DNA from 3 places in the Herbaspirillum sp. NPDC101396 genome. Region 2 is predicted to be linked to each of the others. Evidence: predicted binding sites of a transcription regulator. Region 2 holds the regulator's gene; each other region holds the start of a gene.
What was found. Region 2 encodes FliA, which starts transcription of late flagellar genes. Its sites were predicted from a motif close to CTAAAGTTTNNNNNNNNNNNGCCGNTA; they were not measured.
Positions count from the first base shown of each region.

Region 1 (7,657 bases), on a different contig from region 2:
GCGCGAGCAGCAACGCGATTGCGGCGATGCCCGCGTGCTGAGCCGCTATGCGCGTGCGCGCAAGGAAGAAGTCCTGCTGATGCAGCTGGCCACCGACGGCCTGGCGCGCCTGTTCGGCACCGGCCTCGAGCCGCTGCGCATGGTGCGCAATATCGGGTTGAACTTGGTGAACAACCTGCCGGTCTTAAAGCGGCGTCTGATGGCGCATGCCCTCGGCAAACGGATTTGACCGATTTACTTTATAGTTTGACGACTTTGCGTCGGGCTCCATCCGACGAGGTCTCAAAACGATTCCGAACATCGCCTTACTATTGGAACAGAACATGAAAAAGATTTTTGCACTCCCCGCCTTCCTGGCTGCAGCCGGCCTGCTGCTGGCATGCGTGGGCGGCTCGGCCTGCGCGGCCGACGCTACTGAAGCCGCCATCAAGAAGGCGATCGAACCGCGCCTGGGCGAAGGCGCCAAGGTCGAGTCGGTGAGCAAGACGCCGTATGCGGGATTGTATGAAGTGCAGGTCGACGGCGACGTGATCTACACCGACGCCAAGGCGCAGTACCTGTTCATCGGCCGCGTGGTCGATTCGCAGACTTACCGCGATTTCACCAAGGAAAAGATCCAGGCCATCAACAAGGTCAAGTTCTCCGACTTGCCGCTGGACCTGGCGATCAAGACCGTCAAGGGCAACGGCAAGCGCACCATCGCCGTGTTCGAAGATCCGAACTGCGGCTACTGCAAGCGTTTCCAGAAGACCTTGCTGGACGTCGACAACGTGACCGTGTACACCTTCCAGTACAACATCCTGGCGCAGGATTCGATCGAGAAGTCGCGCAATATCTGGTGCTCGTCCAACCCGGGCAAGGCCTGGAGCGACTGGATGCTGAACGGCAAGGAAGCCTCGGCTGCGCCGGCAACCTGCAACGCGCCGCATGACCAGGTGCTGGCGCTGGGCCAGAAGATGAAGATCACCGGCACGCCGACCATCATTTTTGCGGACGGCTCGCGTATTCCCGGCGCCATCGATACCAAGGGTCTGGAACAGAAGTTCGCTACGCTGAAGTAAGCCCATCCGCCGTCAGCATTTTTGCTGCGGCCGTCAGGTTGAAATTTACTTGGCGGCCGTATGCAACTGCATCATTCCTGCTTCAAACTTCCCCTCGCACAACAACGGAATCGCATCGAGACTCTTCTCGATGGCGTCGTTGATGAGCGCCTGTTCTTCCTTGCGCGGACGATGCAGCACGAAGTCGGCCACCGGTTGCTGCAGGCCCATCGTGCGCGGATGGCCGATGCCGATGCGCAGGCGCCAGTAGTCTTGCGTGCCGAGCGCGGCGGTGATGTCCTTGAGGCCGTTGTGACCGCCGGAAGAGCCGCCTTTCTTGATCTTGGCGCTACCGGGCGGCAGGTCCAGTTCATCGTGCACCACCAGCACTTCATCGGGGGCGATCTTGTAGAAGCGCGCGAGTGCGCCGACCGACTGACCGGAGCGGTTCATGAAGGTCTGCGGTTCCAGCAGCCAGACTTCCTGACCGGCGACGGAGGTCTTGGCAGCCAGCGCATTGAAGCGCGTCTCGCGTGCGAGACGAATGCTGCCGGCGAGATTGTCGACCAGCCAGAAGCCGGCGTTGTGCCGGGTCTGCTCGTATTCCGGGCCGGGATTGCCGAGGCCGACGATAAGGCGTATGGGCATGCTGATAAGAAGTTAACAGGAAAGCGCCGATTATCGCGGATAACGAATCGACCCGTCCAATTCCGCTCAGTTTCTGTTCCGTTTCCATCCCGGATTGCCGTGTTTATTGCTGCAAATCCATTTATTTCGTGCATTTGGGGGCTGTCAAGATTGGCGCGTCCCCCTGAATTGCGTATCATCCAACGCTTGTTTTTCAATTCCCGGATTTCATTGTCATGTTGCCTTCCATCGAACAACGTTTAGCTCTCGAACTCGTCGCCAAGCCGGTGCAGGTTGCCGCCGCGATCGCCTTACTCGACGAAGGCGCGACCGTGCCTTTCATCGCGCGCTACCGCAAGGAAGCCACCGGAGGCCTGGACGATACCCAGCTGCGCCTGCTGGAAGAGCGCCTGCGTTACTTGCGCGAGCTGGAAGACCGCCGCGCCGCGATCATCTCGTCCATCGAAGAGCAGGGCAAGATGACGCCGGTCCTGCTGGACGCCATCGTCCACGCCGAAGACAAGACCCGTCTGGAAGATCTGTACCTGCCCTATAAGCTCAAGCGCCGCACCAAGGCCCAGATCGCCGCCGAAGCCGGCCTCACCGAACTGGCCGACGCGCTGCTTAACGACCCGATGCTCAATCCGGAAGAGGAAGCGGCGAAATACCTCAAGCCCGCCTTCACCACCGACAGCGGCGACAATCCCGGCGTGGCCGATGCCAAGGCGGCATTGGACGGCGCGCGTCAGATCCTGATGGAACGTTTCGCTGAAGATGCGCAGCTGTTGCAGGCGCTGCGCGAATACATCACCGAACACGGCATCGTTGAATCGAAGGTGATCGAAGGCAAGCAGGACGCCGGTGAAAAATTCGCCGACTATTTCGACTACTCCGAAACCATCGGCACGATTCCATCGCACCGCGCGCTGGCCTTGTTCCGCGGTCGCCGCGAAGAGATGTTGACGGTGGTTCTGCGCCTCGACACCGAAGAAGAAAAACCGAAGTGGGACGCGCCGCACAACCCGTGCGAAAACCGTATCGCCGCGCGCTTCGGCGTCAGCAGCAAGGGTCGTCCCGCCGACAAGTGGCTGGCCGACACCGTGCGCTGGGCATGGCGCGTGAAGGTCTTCATGCACCTCGAAACCGAACTGATGACGGGCCTGCGCGAGCGCAGCGAAGCCGAAGCGATCAACGTCTTTGCCCGCAACCTGAAGGATTTGCTGCTGGCCGCGCCGGCCGGTCCGCGCGCCACCATGGGCCTGGATCCGGGACTGCGCACCGGCGTCAAGGTGGCGGTGGTTGACGCCACCGGCAAGGTGGTCGACACGACCGCCATCTTCCCGCATCAGCCGCGCAATGACTGGGAAGGTTCGCTGCACACGTTGGCCAAGCTGGCTGAAAAGCATAACGTCTCGCTGATTTCCATCGGCAACGGCACCGCTTCGCGCGAAACCGACAAGCTGGCGCAAGACTTGATCAAGATGCGTCCGGAACTGAAGCTGACCAAGATCGTCGTGTCGGAAGCCGGCGCATCGGTGTATTCGGCCTCTGAATTCGCCTCGAAGGAATTGCCTGATCTGGACGTGTCGATCCGCGGCGCGGTGTCGATTGCACGTCGTCTGCAAGATCCGCTGGCCGAGTTGGTCAAGATCGATCCGAAGTCGATCGGCGTTGGCCAATACCAGCATGACGTCGGCCAGTCGCAACTGGCGCGTTCGCTTGACGCCGTCGTCGAGGATTGCGTGAATGCCGTCGGCGTTGACGTCAACACCGCTTCCGCGCCGTTGCTGGCGCGCGTGTCCGGCCTCAACGCCAGCGTCGCGCAAAGCATCGTGTCGTATCGCGACATGAAGGGCATGTTCACCTCGCGCGCCGGTTTGCGTGAAGTGCCGCGCCTGGGCGACAAGACCTTCGAACAGGCGGCCGGATTCCTGCGCGTGATGAACGGCGACAACCCGCTCGACGCGTCGGCGGTCCACCCGGAATCGTATCCGCTGGTGGAAAAAATCCTGGCCGACATCAAGAAGGACGTGAAGGGCGTGTTGGGTGAAAGCGCCTTGCTGAAATCGCTGAGCCCGGCCAAATACGCCGACGAAAAATTCGGTGTGCCGACCGTCACCGACATCCTGAAGGAGCTGGAAAAGCCCGGCCGCGATCCGCGTCCTGAATTCACCACCGCAACCTTCAAGGATGGCGTTGAAGAAATCAAGGACCTGCGCCCCGACATGATCCTCGAAGGCGTGGTGACCAACGTCGCCGCCTTCGGCGCCTTCGTCGACATCGGCGTGCATCAGGACGGCCTGGTGCATATCTCGGCCCTGTCCAACACCTTCGTCAAGGATCCGCACACCGTCGTCAAGGCCGGTCAGGTGGTCAAGGTCAAGGTGCTGGAAGTCGACGAGAAGCGCAAGCGCATTGCACTGACCATGCGCCTGTCCGACAGCGCACCGGTTGCCGGCAGCAAGCCGGAGCAACGCGGCGACCGTAACGATGCACGTCGCCTGTCGCAGCACCAGGGCCAGCAGTCGCGTCAGCCGGCGCCGGCGAACAACGCCATGGCGGCGGCGTTCGCCAAGCTCAAGGGCTGATGCGGAGCGGTTGAATAAATCGATGGACAAAAAAAGACGCGGCTTGCCGCGTCTTTTTTTACGCCTGCAGCGTGGCTGCAGGGGCGTTGCTCCGATGCCGGTTGCGGAATCAGTAGTTGGTGACGGTGGTGCGGCTGGCCGTGATCGAGACCGACACCGAGACGCTGGTGGTGGTCGAGCTGCCGTCCGTCGGCGTGGAACCATCATCGGTCGTCGGGTTCTTCAGCGCAGCGACGAAATCGGCGATGCCCTTCTTCAGGATTTCATAGGTCTTGTCGATGTTGCTGGCGATGTCGCCGTTGAGGACCTTGAGGCTGGACAGGATGCCGCGCGCTTCATCGAAGCCCTGGTCGACGCCCTTCTGGATCAGGCTCATGAACTTGTCGATGTTGGCGTCCCGCTTGCTGGTGTCAGCGGCGCCGTCGGCGCTGTCGGCACCGTCCGTGCTGTCGCCGGTCTTGCTGTTTTGGCTGAACAAGCCGAACGCGCTCTTGATGAACGACAGGATGCGGCCGGCGGTGGCTTCCGGGCTGTTGTCTTGCGAAGCGGCGTTCTGGATGGCGTTGTCGCCGAGTTCCGGCTTCAGTATGTCGTTGAGGTTTTCGATCGCCGACTTGTAGACCAGCGACAGCGGGTCGTTCTGCGAGGACAGCGACACTTCCAGTGACGATTGCAGAATGGCTGCGTTGAGCTGTTGCTTGGCGATGGCCGGGGTCAGTTTGACATCTTTCGCACCGGTCGCGCCGTCCGTCTTGGTGGCGTCGTCAGTGGTGGAGGCATCGGTGGTCGCGGGCAGGCTGGTGGCCGGCGTGTTGGTATTGATCGTGTTGGTGCTGATAGACATGGCAGGTCTCCTGTACAAGGACCGCACGCAAGAAGGAGGGGAAATGGCAGTCCATCCTCAACTTACGGCATGCTGACCGAAATCTGAAGGTCACAATGCCAACTTCGTTTGTAAGAATTTATGACCAGAATCGAGACAATACGTATCGTTTTCACTGAAATTGAGGTAATTATTGTTTTTTGGAAACGTCCTTTTGCAGCTATCGTGCATCTCAGTTCATGAGAGCGATGATCCTGTCTCTCAAATCGCTTGCGGCGAAATTATCTAAGGTTGGATGACACCGCTCTTGTCCACTGTCGTCACGTCGACATAGGTGGAGCCCTGATGACTGGACGGTGAAAAATTGATTTGATAGCCGGCGTGGTCGTAGGTTTTGTCGTTGACTGTTTCCAGCGCGACAATCAATTTCTCGTGCGTCAGCCGGTGGCTTGCGCGACTAAGGCCTTCGGCCAGCACTTTTGCGGCGATATAACCTTCGAGTCCGAGATAGCTGAATTGTCCGATCCTGGCGACGCGCATCGCCTTTTGGTATTCATGCACGATGGGCGTGCGCGCTTTCCACGGATGCGGCACGACTTGCGAAATGATCAGGCCGCTTGCGGCTTCTTCCAGGTCGCTGGTCAGCAGCGGGCTGCACACCAGCGAAGCGCAATAAAAATAACCGAGATAGCCCTTGGCGCGCAGGTTGCGTATCAAGGCGCTGTTGACGTTTTGTGAAATGCTCATGATTAGCACCACGTCGGGTCGGCTTTCCAATAGTTTGTCGGCGATCTTGTCGACGTTTTGTCCCATGATGCTTTCCGACGCGACCAGCTGTGCGTTTGCATTGCTGATCTTGGCTTTCATCATGACGTTGTGCGGCAGTCCCGTAGCGTCATTGAAGATCGCCAGCCGTTTCAGTCCCATCTGCGTGAAGCGCGAAAACAGATAGTCGTATTCGTTGGCATAGCTCGCGCGTATCGTGAAGACATGCCGGTTGAACGCGGCGTACACAATCCAGGAGCCCGTCACAGGGGCGAAATACGGCACCTTGCGTTCGTTGATCAGCGGCAATACGGCGGCGGTGGTTTGTGCGCCGATATAGCCGAACAGCGCGATGGCCTTGTGCTCGTCGAGCAGCTCCTGCGTGTTCTTGAGCGCCAGGGTGGGATCGTTCTGGTCATCCAACGTCATCAACCTGACCCGGCGACCCGCTATGCCGCCGCGACTGTTGAGCTGGGCGAAGTAGACGTTTGCTCCGGTGATGAACTGGCGTGTGATCTTGGCATAGGGGCCGCTCAGATCCGCAGACTGGCCGACAACAATGTCGTTGTTGCCGGCAGGTTCGGCGGGATTGAATTGTCCATGGGCATGGCAACACAAAAAAAACAGGGTCAGCGCAGCGATGCGCCGCACGGGAAGGAATGGTATTCGCATGGTCTCGACACCTCCACCAGTTGTTGGCCGTAGAGATGGTTTTGTCGTGCTACTCAGAGTAGCAACGATGCACGAGGAGGCAATGCTTTTATGCGAATCGGACCCACAAACCGGCTGAATCTTGACGATGTACGAACCTCGTCAGAATCTTTTTCTACAGTTCTTCCACCATGAACAAACGCCGGTGTTCGCGCATGGCGTAACGGTCGGTCATGCCGGCAATGTAGTCGGATACCTGGCGCGCCTGGCGGCGCTGGCCTTCGTCGTCCTGTTCGGCAACCACGTAGTCGGGCGGCAAGAGCGTTGGTTGCGCCAGGAAGGCCTGGAACAATTCGGCGATGATGCGGCGCGCCTTGGCGGTCATGCGATTGACCTGGTAGTGGCGATACAGGTTCTGGCGCAGGAAGCGCTTGAGCACGGCGGCTTCCTGCTGCATCGGTTCGGAGAAGGCGATCAGGGGCGCGGCGTTGCGTACGTCCTCGATGCTGAGGGGCGCTGCGGCGGCGATGTTTTCCTGCGAGGTGCGGATGAGGTCGACGATCAAGGTATTAATCATGCGGCGCACGGTTTCGTTGATGGCGCGGCGACCGGTGATGCCGGGATAGGCCAGTTCCGCTTCGCGCTGATGGCGTGCGAAGAAATCCACTTCACCCAGCTGCGCAATCGTCAGCAGGCCGGAACGCAGGCCGTCGTCGATGTCGTGGTTGTTGTAGGCGATCTCGTCGGCCAGATTGGCCAGCTGTGCTTCCAGGCTAGGCTGCTTCTTGTCGATGAAGCGCTGGCCGATAGCGCCGAGCTGGCGCGCGTTGGCCAGCGAGCAGTGCTTGAGGATGCCTTCACGCGTCTCGAACATCAGGTTGAGGCCATCGAAGGCACCATAGTGCTGTTCGAGGTCGTCGACCACGCGCAGGCTTTGCAGGTTGTGCTCGAAGCCGCCGAAGTCCTTCATGCAGGTGTTCAGCTCATCCTGGCCGGCGTGGCCGAACGGCGTGTGGCCGAGGTCATGGGCCAGCGAGATGGCTTCCACCAGGTCTTCGTTGAGGCGCAGATTGCGTGCGCAGGAGCGCGCAATCTGGGCGACTTCGATGCTGTGGGTCAAGCGCGTGCGGAACAGGTCGCCCTCATGATTGACGAAGACCTGA
Region 1 covers NZ_JBIWNT010000002.1:380,697-388,353, forward strand. The annotation lists gene ACIROY_RS06725 (FAD-dependent monooxygenase) at 1-229, shown strand, start outside; gene ACIROY_RS06730 (DsbC family protein) at 324-1,061, shown strand; gene pth (aminoacyl-tRNA hydrolase) at 1,107-1,688, opposite strand; gene ACIROY_RS06740 (Tex family protein) at 1,904-4,255, shown strand; gene ACIROY_RS06745 (DUF5610 domain-containing protein) at 4,365-5,099, opposite strand; gene ACIROY_RS06750 (ABC transporter substrate-binding protein) at 5,364-6,515, opposite strand; gene ACIROY_RS06755 (deoxyguanosinetriphosphate triphosphohydrolase) at 6,670-7,657, opposite strand, start outside.
Region 1: a site for FliA is predicted at 5,162-5,188, ahead of ACIROY_RS06745 (DUF5610 domain-containing protein). Genes of this name have one in related genera too.

Region 2 (7,657 bases):
GATTCCTTCGCTGATCATCTCGACCGCCGCCGGTGTGGTGGTCTCGCGTGTGGCCAACGACCAGGACGTCGGCGGCCAGCTGATCAACCAGTTGTTCGCCAAAGCCGAAGTCCTGTACCTGACCGCCATCATCATCGGCGGCATGGGCCTGATCCCCGGCATGCCGCACGTCGCCTTCATCATCATCGCTGCCTTGCTGGCGGCTGCGGGTTACTCGGTGAACAAGCGCAAGCAGGAGGCGGGAGCGATTGCCGAATTGCCGGCGCCGGTCACGACGCCGCAGGAAATCGAAGAGGCCACCTGGCAGGACATCCTGCCGGTCGATACGCTCGGGCTGGAAGTTGGTTACCGCCTGATCCCGCTGGTGGACAAGGGGCAGGGCGGCGAACTGCTGCGCCGGATCAAGGGCATCCGCAAGAAATTCGCGCAGGAAGTCGGTTTCCTGTCGCCGCCGGTGCATATCCGCGACAATCTCGAACTCAAGCCGTCGGCTTATCGCATCGCCTTGAAGGGCGTGGAAATCGGCAAGGGCGAGGCGACTTTCGGTCAGTTCCTGGCGATCAATCCAGGCATGGTCACCGGCCCGTTGCCGGGTCTCATGACCACCGATCCGGCGTTCGGCCTGCCGGCGGTCTGGATCGAAAGCAACATGCGCGAAATGGCGCAGACCATGGGCTATACCGTGGTCGATACCGGCACCGTCATCGCGACGCACCTGAACCATTTGATCACCATCCACGCTGCGGAATTGCTGGGGCGCCAGGAAGTGCAGCAGTTGCTCGATCACATCGGCAAGGATGCGCCGAAGCTGGTCGAAGATCTGGTGCCGAAGGCGTTGCCACTGGGCACCGTGCAAAAAGTGTTGCAAAACCTGCTCATCGAAGGCGTGCATATCCGCGATATGCGGACTATTATCGAAACCCTGGCCGAGCATGCACCGCGCGTGCAGGAACCGAACGAACTGACCGCCATCGTGCGCATCGCCCTGGGTCGCGCGATCGTGCAGCAGATTTTCCCGACCGAGAGCGAGCTGTCGGTCATGACGCTGGACAACAAATTGGAACGTCTGCTGATGCAGGCGATGCAGGCAAGCGGACCGGAAGGCGGCGGCATCGAGCCGGGCCTCGCCGATACACTGATTACGCAAACAGAAAACGCAGCACGTCATCAAGAGCAGTTGGGTTTAACCCCGGTATTGTTGGTCCCGGGTCCTTTGCGAGCATTGCTGGCGCGCTTCTTGCGACGCGCAATGCCACAACTCCGGGTGCTTTCACACGCTGAAGTTCCTGATTCGAAAACGATTAAAGTTACCAGCCTAGTTGGAGGGCAAGCATGAACGTCAAAAAATTTATAGCAGGTTCGTCGCGAGACGCATGGCGCCAAGTGCGCGAAGCGCTGGGTCCTGACGCCGTCATTCTCTCCAACCGGAATATCGACGACGGTGTCGAGATCCTGGCCATGGCCAACGAAGACATGTCGTCGCTGGTGGTGCCGGCCATGTCCAAGGACGCCATGCCGCGTCCGGCCGTACGCCGACCGCCTGCCCAGCCGGCACCGCAGCAGTCGCTGCAGGCCGCCGTGCCGCGCACGCGCGCCGAACCGCAACCGCAGGGGCCTGGCGCATCCATGCCGGTCGAACACAATACGGCACAGGCCGACGCCCGCGTTTGGCGTACCCGCAATGCCGCGCGCGCCAGCGCCAAGGAACAGCAGGCGCAAGCGCTGACACCGGCGCAAGTCGCTGCCGGCCCGAAGGCAGCAGTGGCCGCTGCAGCTGCAGCGCGTCCGCAGCAGGCTGGCGTGATGGCTGAATTCGACGGCAAGGACTACGACGAAATCCTGTCCGACGTCATGAGTGAAATCCGCTCCATGCGCGGCGTGCTGGAAACCCAGCTGGCGGAAATTTCCTGGGGCGGCACGCAAAAGCGTGAGCCGGCCAAGGCCGCGATCATGCGTGAAATGCTGGCCGCCGGTTTCAGCGCCAGCCTGTCGCGCCTGATCACCGAGAACCTGCCGCAAAGCCCGAAATCGCAAGACGCCATGTTCTGGGTCAAGTCGGTGCTGGCCAAGAATCTGATGACCATGGCCAACGAAAACGAATTGCTGGAAGAAGGCGGCGTCTACGCGCTGGTCGGTCCGACCGGTGTTGGCAAAACGACCACGACCGCGAAACTGGCGGCGCGTTGCGTGATGCGCCACGGTCCGGGCAAGCTGGCGCTGATCACCACCGACGGCTACCGTATCGGCGGCTACGAGCAACTGCGCATTTACGGCAAGATCCTCGGGGTGATGGTGCACTCGGTCAAAGATGAATCCGATTTGCGTATCGCACTCGACGAACTGCGCGGCAAACATACTGTCCTAATCGATACCGCCGGCATGGGCCAGCGCGACCAGATGGTGGCTGAACAGGCTGCCATGCTGTCGGGCGCAGGCACTGACATCAAACGCCTGTTGTGCCTCAATGCAACGGCGACCGGCGGCACGCTCAATGAAGTCGTGAGCGCGTATTCCGGCGACGGCCTGGCGGGTTGCATTATTACCAAGCTCGACGAAGCGGCAACCATCGGCAACGTGCTCGATGTTGTCATCCGTCAAAAACTGAATCTGTATTACGTGGCGAACGGTCAGCGCGTGCCGGAAGATTTGCATGTTGCCAACAGGTTGTATCTGGCCGACCGCGCCTTTAAACTGAAACGTGAAACTGCGCCGTTCGAATTCCAGGACGCCGAGTTGCCGGTTGTGGTCGGACCGACGGCCACGGCCATGAATGACAAAAGCCTGCGGGAGGTGATCCTTGGCTAGCTATGACGTTGATCAAGCGGAAGGACTGCGACGGATGCTGGAGCGTCCGACGCCGCGCGTGTTTACTTTCTTCTCGGTTCTTCCCGACGACGAAAAAGGCGCGATGCTGATCAATCTGGCAGCCTCTCTTGCCGCCGCCGACCACAACGCATTGTTGGTCGACGCTTGCATGACGCCCTCAGTGATCTTGTCGCGTTTTGGCGGTGTTGCCGTGGCGACACTGCTCGACGTCGCTCGTCAGGAGCGGCATCTGGATGAAGCGGTGCGCATGGTGCCGGAAGGTTTTGCACTGGCGCGCCTGTCGCGCAAGAACGTATCGGCCTCTACCCATCCGCAAGCCTCGCGGCTGGCGCAGATTTTCGACGGACTGACCGAAGAATCCGACATTACGCTCATCAACGGCGAATTGAATGACGAGGAGTTGCTGCCGGTCCCGGCCATGGAAATGGGCGAAATCGTGGTGCATATGTCGACCAGTCCGACCTCGATCAAGGCCGCGTACGTCTTGCTCAAGGGCCTCAGCGACAAGCTCGGTCGCCGTCCTTTCAATCTGCTCGTGAGCGGTGGTTCGGACGCGGAAGCGCAGATGGTCTACGCCAACATGGCGCAGGCGGCCAATCGCTACCTGGCGGCGCAATTGCATTTCATGGGCTCGATCCCGGCAGACGAACACATCCGTCGTGCATCCGGGCAGGGGCGCACCGTACTGGAAGCATTCCCGTTGGCCGGCGCTACGCTTGCGTTCAAACGCCTGGCGGATCAGTTTTCGTTATCCAATCTCACCAAGGGCACGTACGGTATGGCGACCGATGGTGCAAGTCTCGGAGTATGACGCGCCTGGCATTGCATGATCGTTCGTACTCACCATTATTGACGAGATGAGTTCTATGTATAACGTCAAAGGAAAGACGACCAAGAACGATTTGCTGGAGCTGCATGCGGCGCTTGTCAAAAAGCTGGCGCATCAGATGAAGGCAAAGCTTCCACCCAGCGTGGAAGTCGACGACTTGATTCAGGCAGGCATGATCGGTCTGCTTGATGCCGTCAATCGCTATGAAGAAACGCACGGCGCGCAGTTCGAAACCTACGCCGTGCAGCGTATCCGCGGCGCCATGCTGGATGAATTGCGCAGCAGCGACTGGCTGCCGCGCAGCATCCGCCAGAATACGCGCAAGATCGAAGAGGCCATCCATGTCCTGCTGCAGCAGCTCGGCCGTCCGCCGCAGGAAACCGAGGTCGCCACGCAGCTCAAGATGAGCCTCGTGGAGTACCAGGATATGCTGACCGAATGCGGCGGCCATCAGTTGATCTATTACGAAGACTTCCACGACGCCGACGGCGGCCACGAGCATTTCCTCGATCGCTACCAGACCCGGGACACCGACGACCCGTTGCAGAACCTGATCAACGGCGGTTTCCGCGACGCCGTCATCGATTCGATCAAGGCCCTGCCCGAGCGTGAAAAAATCCTCATGGGCCTGTACTATGAGCAGGAAATGAACTTGAAGGAAATCGGCGCCGTCATGGGCGTGTCCGAGTCGCGGGTTTGCCAGCTGCACAGCCAGGCCATCGCCCGCATGCGCTCGACTTTGAGGGAGCAGGCGTGGACTGGAGTAGCATAGGAGGGATACTGCTGGCGTTGGGATGCATCCTCCTTGGCTTGCTGCTTGAAGGCGGTCATCCCGGTTCTATCCTGCAGCCGACCGCTTTCCTGATCGTCTTTGCCGGCACCGTAGGCGCCGTTCTGCTGCAAACCAGGCTCGACAATTTCGTCCATGGCGTCAAATTGCTGTCCTGGGTATTTTCTCCCCCGGTTCACAACCACCGCAAACTGATCGATAACATCACGGTCTGGAGCGGCATCTCGCGGCGTGAAGGTCTGCTGCATCTTGAAGAGCACATGAACGACAGCAGCGACCCCTTCGTCAAGAAGGGCCTGCGCCTGCTGATCGACGGCATCACACCGGCCAAGTTGCTCGAGATCCTCGAGGTCGATACCACTGCTTACGAAACCCGCCAGCGCCAGGCGCTCAAGATATGGGAAGCCGCCGGCGGCTATTCGCCGACGATCGGCATCCTCGGCGCGGTGCTCGGCCTGATCCACGTGATGGAAAATCTATCCGACCCCGCCAAGCTGGGTGGCGGCATCGCCGTGGCTTTCGTGGCGACGATTTACGGTGTCGGCCTGGCCAACCTGTTCTTCCTGCCGGTGGCCAACAAGCTCAAGGAATTGCTGGCCATGGAAGTGAACCGGCGTGACATGGTCGCCGACAGTCTGTTCGGCATCGCCAGCGGCGACAATCCGCGCGTGATCCAGGAGCGCGCCGAATCCTATTTCACCACCGCATGACCTACTGACGCACAACGCACATCATGGCGCGCAAAAAACATGAAGAAGAGCATGAGAACCACGAGCGCTGGCTGGTTTCGTATGCCGACTTCATTACGCTGCTGTTCGCGTTTTTCGTGGTCATGTATGCCATTTCCCAAGTCAACGAAGGCAAGTACAAGATCCTTGCCGACTCGCTGATCAACGCCTTCGGCAAGGAGCCAGTCTCGACCGCGCCCATCGTTGTCCAGGCGGGAGGCCAAGGCGCCCAGCAATCTGTTGCCCCTAAAATTACCCTGCAAAAGCCGCGCAACAGCGAGGCGCTGCGCCGCGAAAAAGAGCGCATGACCGACATGGCGCGCGACATCATGCAGGTGCTGGCGCCGCTGGTGCAGGAGGGCAAGGTGCGCGTGACGCAAACCAGCGTGGGCGTCAACGTGGAGATCAATGCCAACGTCCTGTTCGCGCCCGGCGATGCGAAGGTGAGCAAGGAGTCGGAAGAAACCCTGATCGCCATTGCCCGGGTGCTGAAAAACGACGATCACGCTATCCAGATCGAGGGGCATACCGACAATACGCAGATCAACACCAGCGTCTTTCCTTCCAACTGGGAGTTGTCGGCGGTCCGTGCCAGTACGGTGGCGCGGCTGTTCAACAACCAGGGCATCGCAGACCTGCGCCTGACGGCGGTGGGGCATGGATCGAATCAGTCTGTGGCTTCCAACGATACGCCCGAGGGGCGGCTGCGCAATCGCCGTGTCGATGTGATGATCCTGTCGCGATTGGCGGAGCAGGCGACCGAAGTGCCGTTTGCGGAAGAGGGTGGCAAGCTCGTTCCGCCCGCTCAGCCCAAGCCTGGGCCATAAAGCAAAAAGCCCGTTCGCAAGAACGGGCTTTTTAAATTCCGGAGGGCGAAAAAATCAGCCGATGCCAAGCGGTCGGCCCGAGCTACGCAGGCTCGATTGGCCATCCGGGCCATAGAAGGAGCCGTTGCTCTTGCCTTGCAGGATGTTCATGGCGTTCTGGTTGATTGCCATTTGCTTGCCGATCAGCAAGCCGTTGAGGCGATTCAGTTCGCGCGCGGATTGCGCCAGCGCAAACAGTTCTCCCCACACTTGTTTGTCGCCGGCAGAGCCGTGTTGTTCGATCCAGGTCTGCATGCCGTTTTCGCCGGCGAGGAAGCCCAGTGCAGCCAGCGCCTTGTGGCGCTGATCGGCCAATGCTGCCATGTTGGCAACGATATTGGCCTTCTCGTTGATGATGTCGGGAATCTTGTCCGCATCGCCGTTGCCGCTGAGCAAATCCTGCTCTTGCTGCAACGCCGCCACCAAGCGCGACGTAACCAGCTTTTCATCGGCGAGTGTATGGGACGGCAGGAGCGAATTACTTGTCATTGCATTAAGCCTTGCGTGAACCGATCAGATCTTTGACTGTGTCGAGCAAGCCGTTGGCGACTTTCTCGGGATCAACCTGGAAGGTGCCATTGGCGATGGCAGCCTTGATTTCAGCAACTTTCTTTGCATCGAAAGTACCGCCGGCATTGGTGGCCTTCACGCCCAGCGCTTGATATTGAGAGGACAGCTGGACATTGGCCGCGGTGGAACTGTCGCTGCCTGTCTTTGCTGCGGTGGTACCGGCATTGCTGTTCGCGGGGCGCGCCTGGGGTTGCGCGATTTCCGGTAAGCCTTTGCCTGTTTTGAGGGCGTCATTAACGTTCACGGCATCATCCTTAATGGGTTAGGGTTCTGTGACCCGCCTGTTGCCTAGATTATCGGCCATTTTTCCGCAAACTTTAATTCTTTTATCACCCGTCAGAATGTTTCTTGTCAGTAATTGATTTCGAGGATGCCGCCGGCCTTCGCAATCCCGCTCACAACCTGGCCTGCAGCCGTTTTGGCTTGCACCATCTGGCCCTCGCTGCCGTTGGTCAAGGCGCGCGCTTCGGTGGAGATCTGGAAGCCGGGACCGATGGACACCACGCGTACTGCCTGGCCTTGCTGCACCACGCGGTTGCTGCGTAGTGCATCCTGGCGAATCGGGGCGCCCAGCGCCAGCGAAATGTTCGCGGTGCGGCCGACGGCCTGGGCGGCATCGGTAATGATGCCGTTGGGCAAATTCGACAGGTCGCCCTTCATCTTGGTGATGTCGTTCGGACCGATGACCTGGCCTTGCGCCAGCGGCGCTGCGGTGACGATATATTCGGCAATGACCTGCACGGTGGCGCGCACGTAAACCGTCCAGGGCGACGGCGCAATGCACTTGATGCCGATAGTGGTGCGGCCCCACAGGCGGCCGCCGTTGGGCATGAAAGCTTGCGGCGACGTGCAGGCGGCGAGGTTGAGGCGATTGTCGACCGGTTCGACGGCGATATTGACGGTGCCGGACAGGCCGGTCGTCTGCACTTTCATGAACTGTTCGGCAATTTTTTGCAGAGCGCCCAGATCCTGGCGCGGCGGCGTGTTCTGTTCGGCGGTTTGCGCCAGTGCGGGCAGCCCGAATGCGGGCAGCAACAACAGCAACGAC
Region 2 covers NZ_JBIWNT010000007.1:70,413-78,069, reverse strand. The annotation lists gene flhA (flagellar biosynthesis protein FlhA) at 1-1,336, shown strand, start outside; gene flhF (flagellar biosynthesis protein FlhF) at 1,333-2,805, shown strand; gene ACIROY_RS22330 (MinD/ParA family protein) at 2,840-3,637, shown strand; gene ACIROY_RS22325 (RNA polymerase sigma factor FliA) at 3,693-4,427, shown strand; gene ACIROY_RS22320 (flagellar motor protein) at 4,409-5,155, shown strand; gene motD (flagellar motor protein MotD) at 5,179-6,000, shown strand; gene ACIROY_RS22310 (flagella synthesis protein FlgN) at 6,055-6,528, opposite strand; gene flgM (flagellar biosynthesis anti-sigma factor FlgM) at 6,533-6,853, opposite strand; gene flgA (flagellar basal body P-ring formation chaperone FlgA) at 6,961-7,657, opposite strand, start outside.

Region 3 (7,657 bases), on a different contig from region 2:
CGCATTACCTTGCCGGTGATTGCGCCGGGCCTGATCTCGGGCGCACTGTTCGCTTTCACCACCTCTTTCGACGAAGTCGTGCTGACGCTGTTCGTTGCCGGCCCCAACCAGGCCACCTTGCCGCGCCAGATGTTCGCCGGCATCAAGGACAACATCAGCCCCACCATCGCTGCGCTGGCGACCATATTGATCATTTTCTCCACCTGCCTGTTGCTGGTGCTGGAGTGGTTACGTGGTCGCAATAAGGCGGCGGCCAAATTTTAAGGAAAAACTCCATGCTGTTATCCGAACACCTCAAAGATCCGACCCTGTTGCGCCAGCAAGCCTACATCAACGGCGCCTGGTGCAATGCCGACAACGGCGGCACGCACGACGTGCACAATCCCGCCACCGGCGACAAGATCGGCACCATTCCCGACATGGGCGCCGCCGAAACGCGCCGCGCCATTGAGGCGGCACAAACCGCCTGGGCCGGCTGGCGCAAGAAAACCGCCCGGGAACGCAGCGTCATCCTGCGCAAATGGAACGACCTCATGCTGGCCAACGCCGACGACCTGGCGCTGATCATGACCACCGAGCAAGGCAAGCCGCTGGCCGAATCCAAGGGCGAGATCGCCTATGCCGCGTCCTTCATCGAATGGTTCGGTGAAGAAGCCAAGCGCACCTATGGCGACACCATTCCATCGCCGTCGCCGAGCAGCCGCATCATCGTCACCAAGGAGCCGATCGGCGTCTGTGCGGCAATCACGCCGTGGAATTTCCCGGCGGCGATGATCACGCGCAAGGCCGGTCCGGCGCTGGCGGCCGGCTGTCCGATGGTATTGAAGCCGGCCGAAGCGACGCCGTTCTCGGCGCTGGCGCTGGCGGTGCTGGCGGAGCGCGCAGGCGTGCCGTCCGGCGTGTTCAGCGTGGTCACCGGCTCCGCCAAGCTGATCGGCGGCGAGATGACCAGCAATCCGCTGGTGCGCAAGCTGAGCTTCACCGGTTCCACCGCGATCGGCAAGCTGTTGATGGAACAATGCGCGTCCAGCGTCAAGAAACTGTCGCTGGAACTGGGCGGCAATGCGCCCTTCATCGTGTTTGACGACGCCGACCTCGATGCCGCGGTCGAAGGCGCGATCGCGTCCAAGTTCCGCAACGCCGGCCAGACCTGCGTGTGCGCCAACCGCATCTATGTGCAGGATGGCGTGTACGACGCCTTCGCCGAAAAACTGGTGGCCGCCGTCGGCAAGCTGAAGGTCGGCAACGGCATCGAGAACGGCGTCACGCAAGGCCCGCTGATTGACGACAAAGCCGTCAAGAAGGTGGAGCAGCACATCGCCGACGCCCGCGACAAAGGCGGTCGCGTACTCATCGGCGGCAAGCGCCACGCACTCGGTCACAGCTTTTTCGAGCCGACCGTGATTGCCGACGTGACCTCGCAGATGATCATCGCCAGGGAAGAAACCTTCGGCCCGATGGCGCCGCTGTTCCGCTTCATCACCGATGAAGACGCCATTGCCATGGCCAACGACACCGAGTTCGGACTGGCCGCCTACTTCTATTCGCGCGACATCGGCCGCATCTGGCGCGTCGCTGAAGGCCTCGAAAGCGGCATGGTCGGCATCAATACCGGCCTGATCTCCAATGAAGTCGCCCCGTTCGGCGGCGTCAAGCAATCCGGACTGGGTCGCGAAGGATCGCACTACGGCATCGACGATTACCTGGTCATCAAGTATCTGTGCATGGGCGGGATCTGATTGCCTGATCGCTGAAGCCGGCCGCCTGAACGCCTCGCGCTGCGCTTCGGCGACCGGTCGCCGATGTCTTGTCTGCCGTGTTATTGCCCAGGGAAAAGTTTTCCCGATTCCTGCCGTTAACCCCTCATGCATCTACGCCCTGTCGCTGCGAATTCCATGCAGCGGCTGATTTGCGATTAGAATTTCGGTGTTCGACAACGACATGCATGTCGATCCGACAACACGCCAGGGCACCAGGGAACAACATGAAAAAACTCAATCTCAACCTCAAGGATGAGGTTTATGAATTGCTGGACCGCGATTACAAAAACTTCAATCGCCTCTCGCTGAAGTGCGACCCCGGATTTGTCTCGCCCACCTTCGAAAGCTTCATGCTGGCGAAACTCTCGGACAACACCACCTTCCTGACCGAAGCCGCCGTGCAGCACCTGATGCTCTCAGGTCAATATGCGTGGGCCAAGCGCGCGCTCGACAAAGACTTTCCCGACGTGGTCGCGATCCTGATTTCACAGGCTTCCAACTTCGGTTTCCATATCGCCGTACAGCACGACTGGACCGTTGACGAACTGACCGCGGCGTCGAAGGCCTGGGCGACATCCATCGTCAAGCAAGCCAAGGGCGACGAATCGCAGATCGACGTCCTCGCCGCGCAAATCAAGTCGGCGGCCATCAGCATCGCCAAGGCCGAAGAAGCATTGAAGACACCGGCATGGCGCCTGGCGCGTTCATGGGCGCAGCAACTGCACGACGCCAAGATCGCCGTCGAACATGCACGCGGCTCAGTCGCCAAGGAAAAACTGGGCTCACTGCGTACGCTGCTGACGCTCGGCATCGCCTACGGCACGGTCAAGGAAAAAGATGAGAAGGAAATCCTCGACCGCCTGCGCGCCAAGAAACCCTATCTGTTTGAAGAGGATGCCGATGGCTTCCTCGGCCGCGCCCTCGCCTGGTATCGCAGCGTATTCGCCTGATCCTTCGGGAATGTTGTTCTCCGGGCCCTTGGCGCTGCATGCTCCACGGGCCTTTTTCTTTGCATTTAAAGGGCTTTCGGCCGTTGGAACGCCTTGCGTTCCGCTTCGACGATGGTGCGGCAGGCACAGCCGGTCAGGTGATCGTTGACCAGCCCCATCGCCTGCATGAAGGCGTAGATGGTGGTCGGGCCGACGAAAGTCCAGCCGCGTTTCTTGAGCGCCTTCGATAGTGCCACCGAAGCTTCCGAGGTGGGATTGGCCTGCCAGTAATCGAGCGTGAGCGTCTTGGGCCGATCTTTGGCGGCGGGTTCGAATTGCCAGAACCAGGCGGCCAGCGAACCGGCTTCGTCGATCAGTTCGATGGCGCGGCGGGCATTGTTGATGGCCGAGACGATCTTGGCGCGGTTGCGGATGATGCCGGCGTCGCCGAGCAGGCGTTCAATGTCTGCCTCGGTATAACGCGCCACCCGGTGGAAATCGAAACCGTCGAACGCCGCACGGAAATTCTCGCGCTTGCGCAGGATGGTGATCCACGCCAGGCCCGACTGGAATCCTTCCAGGCAGATTTTCTCGAACAGTCGCACATCGTCAGCCACCGGCCTGCCCCATTCGCCGCCGTGGTACTCGGGCATGGCTGCATGCCAGGCGCAATATGTTGTTCCATCTTCCGTCGTGATCAGTCCGGGCACGTCGCTGCTGGTGTTTGTTGTCATGTCAATAATAGGAACGCCGCTGGCAAGCCGCTATGATGCGACAAAGCAAGCCGGCGCGCACGGCGCTTCTTGCTAATTTATTGCTAATCCATTGCTCGTCTGTCGCTGCTCAAAAAATAATTGCACGGCAAGGGAATAAGCCCGGAGCCCGTTCGTCTTACTGTGCACGAACGATATGACGCGCTTGACCGCCACTGACAACATTTGCACATGAGCACCGATTTCAACGACAACGACTTGCGCGAACTGCTGCCCCGGCTGCGGCGCTTTGCGCTGTCGCTGACGCGCCATGAAAACAGCGCCGACGACCTGGTGCAGTCCTGCCTGGAACGTGCGCTCTCGCACAGCGACCGGCGTCGCAAAGACGGCGACTTGCGGGCGTGGCTGTTCCAGATCATGTACCGCCGCTTCCTCGACGGCGAGCGCCGCGCCAAACGCTATGCCGGCTTGCTGTCGCTGTTCGCCGGCCGCGAAGAAGAGTTGGCGCCCTCAGCCGAAGACGTCGCCATGTCGCGCGCCGCGCTGCAGGATTTCGGCAAGCTGACGGCCGAGCAGCGCGCGCTGCTGTTGCTGGTATCGGTCGAAGGACTCAGCTACCAGGAAGCCGCCGACGCCCTCGACATCCCGCTCGGCACCGTAATGTCGCGCCTGTCGCGCGCCCGCAAGGCGCTGCGTGGATTCAATGATGGCAAGCCTGTCACTCCTCCACTACGGATTTTGAAATGAACGCCTTCTCTCCTTCCGAATACGATCTGCAGGCCTATGCCGACGGTCAGGTCGACGAGACGCTGCGCCGCCAGATCGCGCTGTATCTGGAGTCCCATCCCGAAGCGGCGCGTGAAGTCGAACTGCTGCGCCAGGAAAGCCAGCGTCTGCGCGCTGCGCTCGACAACATCCCCGCCACGGAAACACCGGCCCGCCTCGATCCGTTTCGCATCCGTCGCGAGTTGCGTGCGCGCTCACAGCGACGCATGGCAATCGCCGCGTCGCTGGTGCTGACCTTGAGCCTGGGCACGCTGGGCGGCTGGCAGTTGCGCGACATGTCGATGCGCAAAACGTACCTGCCGATGGCCGATGCCACCCAGGCTTATCGCCTGTTCGCCATCGGCGACATGGCGCAAAAGGTCGACATGAAGACTGACCAGCCGGCGCAGCTGCAATCCTGGCTCAACCATCACTTCGTCCAGGCGGCGCCGATGCCGGACTTCAGCGCCTATGGTTTCCGTCCTGTGGGCGGACGCCTGATGGCCAGCGACAAGGGTGCCGCGGCGATGGTGACGTACGTGAACGACCAGGGCCAGGCCATCGTGTATTACGTGCGCCCGCCCGGCGAACTGTTCAACTTCGGCGCCGGCAATCGCCAGGACGGCAACCTGCTGACGCAGTACTGGCGCCAGGGGCGTTACTTCTACGCCGTGGTCAGCCCGGCCGATTCACCGTCGGCGCTGCCGGTGCAACGCGCGGTAGAACCGAACCGACCACAGTCCTGATCTGACTTCCCCGTTGTAAAACACAACCGCTGACCGGAGCGGATGGAGACGTGCGTGCTGCTTTTCGACCAGGCAGCGGCACGTCGCATGAATTCGCCGCTCGCCTTTGTTCATTTACTTATTCATCCACCACTGAGGAACACCATGCTCAACAAACGCAACTTCATCCGCTCCACCCTGGCCGGCGCTGCTTCGCTTGCCGTGCTGCTTGCTCACGCCGCCAGCGCACAGGAAGTCATCAAACCTGTCGCCGCTCCGGTAAAAAATGTGGTCCTCGTGCACGGCGCCTACGCCGACGGCTCCAGCTGGTCGGAAGTCATCGTGCGCCTGCAAAAAGCCGGCCTGCACGTCACCTCGGTACAGAACCCGCTATCGTCGCTGGCCGACGACGTCGACGCCACACGCCGCATCCTGGCGCTGCAGGACGGCCCGACCATCCTGGTCGGCCATTCCTGGGCCGGCACCGTGATCAGTGAAGCCGGCGTCGATCCGAAGGTGGTTGGTCTGGTGTATGTGGCAGCGCGTGCGCCGGACGCAGGCGAAGATTACGCGGCATTGGCCGGGACCTTCCCGCCTGCGCCGGCCGGCGCCGGACTGGTCAAGTCGGGCGGCTATGCCCAGTTGAACGAAGAAGCCTTCGTACGTGATTTCGCCGGCGACATCGATCCGGTAAAGGCCAAGGCGATGTATGCCGTGCAAGGCCGCATCTCGGAAACGCTGTTCGCTTCACGCACCACCCAGGCGGCATGGCGCAGCAAGCCGACCTGGTACGCCGTGTCGACCAACGATCGCACCACCTCGCCGCAAATGGAACGTTTCCTGGCGCAACGCATGAAGGCCAAGACCATCGAAATCGCGTCGAGCCACGTGTCGATGCTGTCGCACCCGGATGAAATCTCCAGCCTCATTCTGGAAGCGGCCGGCCAAAAGCGTTGATCCGCACACGGCCTCAGGCCAAAACAGCCTCTTGAAGTAATTGCATGGCCGCCGGTGGACAGCTCTGTCCATGCCGGCCCGAACCGGCGATCGCGTACACCGTACGGATCGCCGGTCCGTCCATCTCGAAGCTGAGGACGAGCGCAATTTTTCCGTGCTGCAAGAATGTCGCACCCCAGCCGCCGTTGATGCCGGCGCAAGCGACCTGCATGCCGCTCGCCTGCATCGACAGGACGCCGTCGACAAAGCTGCTCGCAGCCTGGGCGCCAATGCCGCCATTGCCCATCACCACAGCATCCGGCGCCAGCAATTGCAGCATGGCCTGCTTGTCCTGACGGCAGATCGCCGCCACGAATTCTCGCGCCGTCTCGCGACATGCCTGCTCATCCGTGACCCGGCGTACGCGATCCGACTGGACGCGTTCCTTCGCCCGTCGCACCAGCTGACGGCAATGCACCGGCGTCTTGTCCAGCGTGCGCGCGATTTCCTCGTACTGGCAATCAAACACTTCATGCAGCAGCAAGGCCGCGCGCTCGTCCGGGCTCAGGCGCTCCAGCATCAGCAGCACGCCGTATGACAAGTCAGACAACATCGACACGGCATCTTCGGCCGACGGCGCGTGCTCGTCCATCCATGGCTCCGGCAGCCAGGGCACGGCGGTGGTCGCGCGCTCGTACTGCAGATGCCGCAGGCGGTCGATCGCCAGCCGCGTGGCGACCGTGGTCAGCCAGGCTACCGGTGTTTTCAACGCCAACTCCTGCGCTTCATGCCAGCGGATCCAGGTTTCCTGGACGACGTCTTCGGCCTCGGCCACGCTGCCCAGCATGCGATAGGCGATCGACAGCAGCCGTCGCCGTGCGGCTTCGAACGTGGCGGTGGCGCTGATCGGGGTTCTTGTCATGTGATCTCTCCATGTATGCAGCGCCGAGCGACTGCTCCTTGTTGACGTCCGGGCCGGCCGAAACGTGACAGCTTGCGAAAAATATTTTCATTCCGTCACGGGAGGCCGCCGGCAGCCGTCATGTCCTTACATCAACTTCTTCATCGAAAAAGGACACGCCATGCCTGCATTTTCCCCTCGCGCTCTGGACCTGGTCCCCACGGTCGTCGAGCAATCGGGACGCTCCGAACGCGCCTACGACATTTACTCGAGGTTGCTGCGCGAGCGCATCATCTTCCTGGTCGGTCCGGTCACCGATCAATCGGCCAACCTGATCGTGGCGCAGTTGCTGTTCCTTGAATCGGAGGATCCAGACAAGGACATCTCCCTCTACATCAATTCGCCCGGCGGCGTTGTCTATGCCGGGCTTGCGATCTACGACACCATGCAGTTCATCCGGCCGCAGGTGTCGACGCTGTGCACCGGCTTCGCCGCCAGCATGGGCGCCATCCTGCTGGCGGCCGGCGCGCCCGGCAAGCGGCTGGCCTTGCCCAACGCCCGCATCATGGTGCACCAGCCGTCCGGCGGCTCGCAGGGAACCGCAAGCGACGTTGAAATCCAGGCGCGCGAAATCCTCTACCTGCGCGAGCGCCTCAACAGCATCCTGGCCCATCACACTGGACAGCCGTTGGAGCGTGTCTCCGGCGACCTTGAGCGCGACAACTTCATGTCCTCCGAACGTGCTCGTGAGTACGGCCTGATCGACGAAGTCGTTTCGCACAAGACGCGTCCGGAATGAAGAATTTTCGTCAGTCGGCAAAACCGTCGGTGGCGCGGATCAACTGGTCAAGGATGCCCGGCTCGTTGTAGGCATGGCCGGCGCTGCCGACCAGGTGCAGGGTCGACTCCGGCCAGGCCTTGTGGAGAT
Region 3 covers NZ_JBIWNT010000001.1:573,092-580,748, reverse strand. The annotation lists gene ACIROY_RS02690 (ABC transporter permease) at 1-264, shown strand, start outside; gene gabD (NADP-dependent succinate-semialdehyde dehydrogenase) at 276-1,739, shown strand; gene ACIROY_RS02680 (DUF4088 family protein) at 1,985-2,710, shown strand; gene ACIROY_RS02675 (DNA-3-methyladenine glycosylase I) at 2,776-3,423, opposite strand; gene ACIROY_RS02670 (sigma-70 family RNA polymerase sigma factor) at 3,634-4,149, shown strand; gene ACIROY_RS02665 (anti-sigma factor family protein) at 4,146-4,913, shown strand; gene ACIROY_RS02660 (alpha/beta hydrolase) at 5,058-5,849, shown strand; gene ACIROY_RS02655 (sigma-70 family RNA polymerase sigma factor) at 5,863-6,750, opposite strand; gene clpP (ATP-dependent Clp endopeptidase proteolytic subunit ClpP) at 6,911-7,528, shown strand; gene pip (prolyl aminopeptidase) at 7,539-7,657, opposite strand, start outside.
Region 3: a site for FliA is predicted at 1,832-1,858, ahead of ACIROY_RS02680 (DUF4088 family protein). Genes of this name have one in related genera too.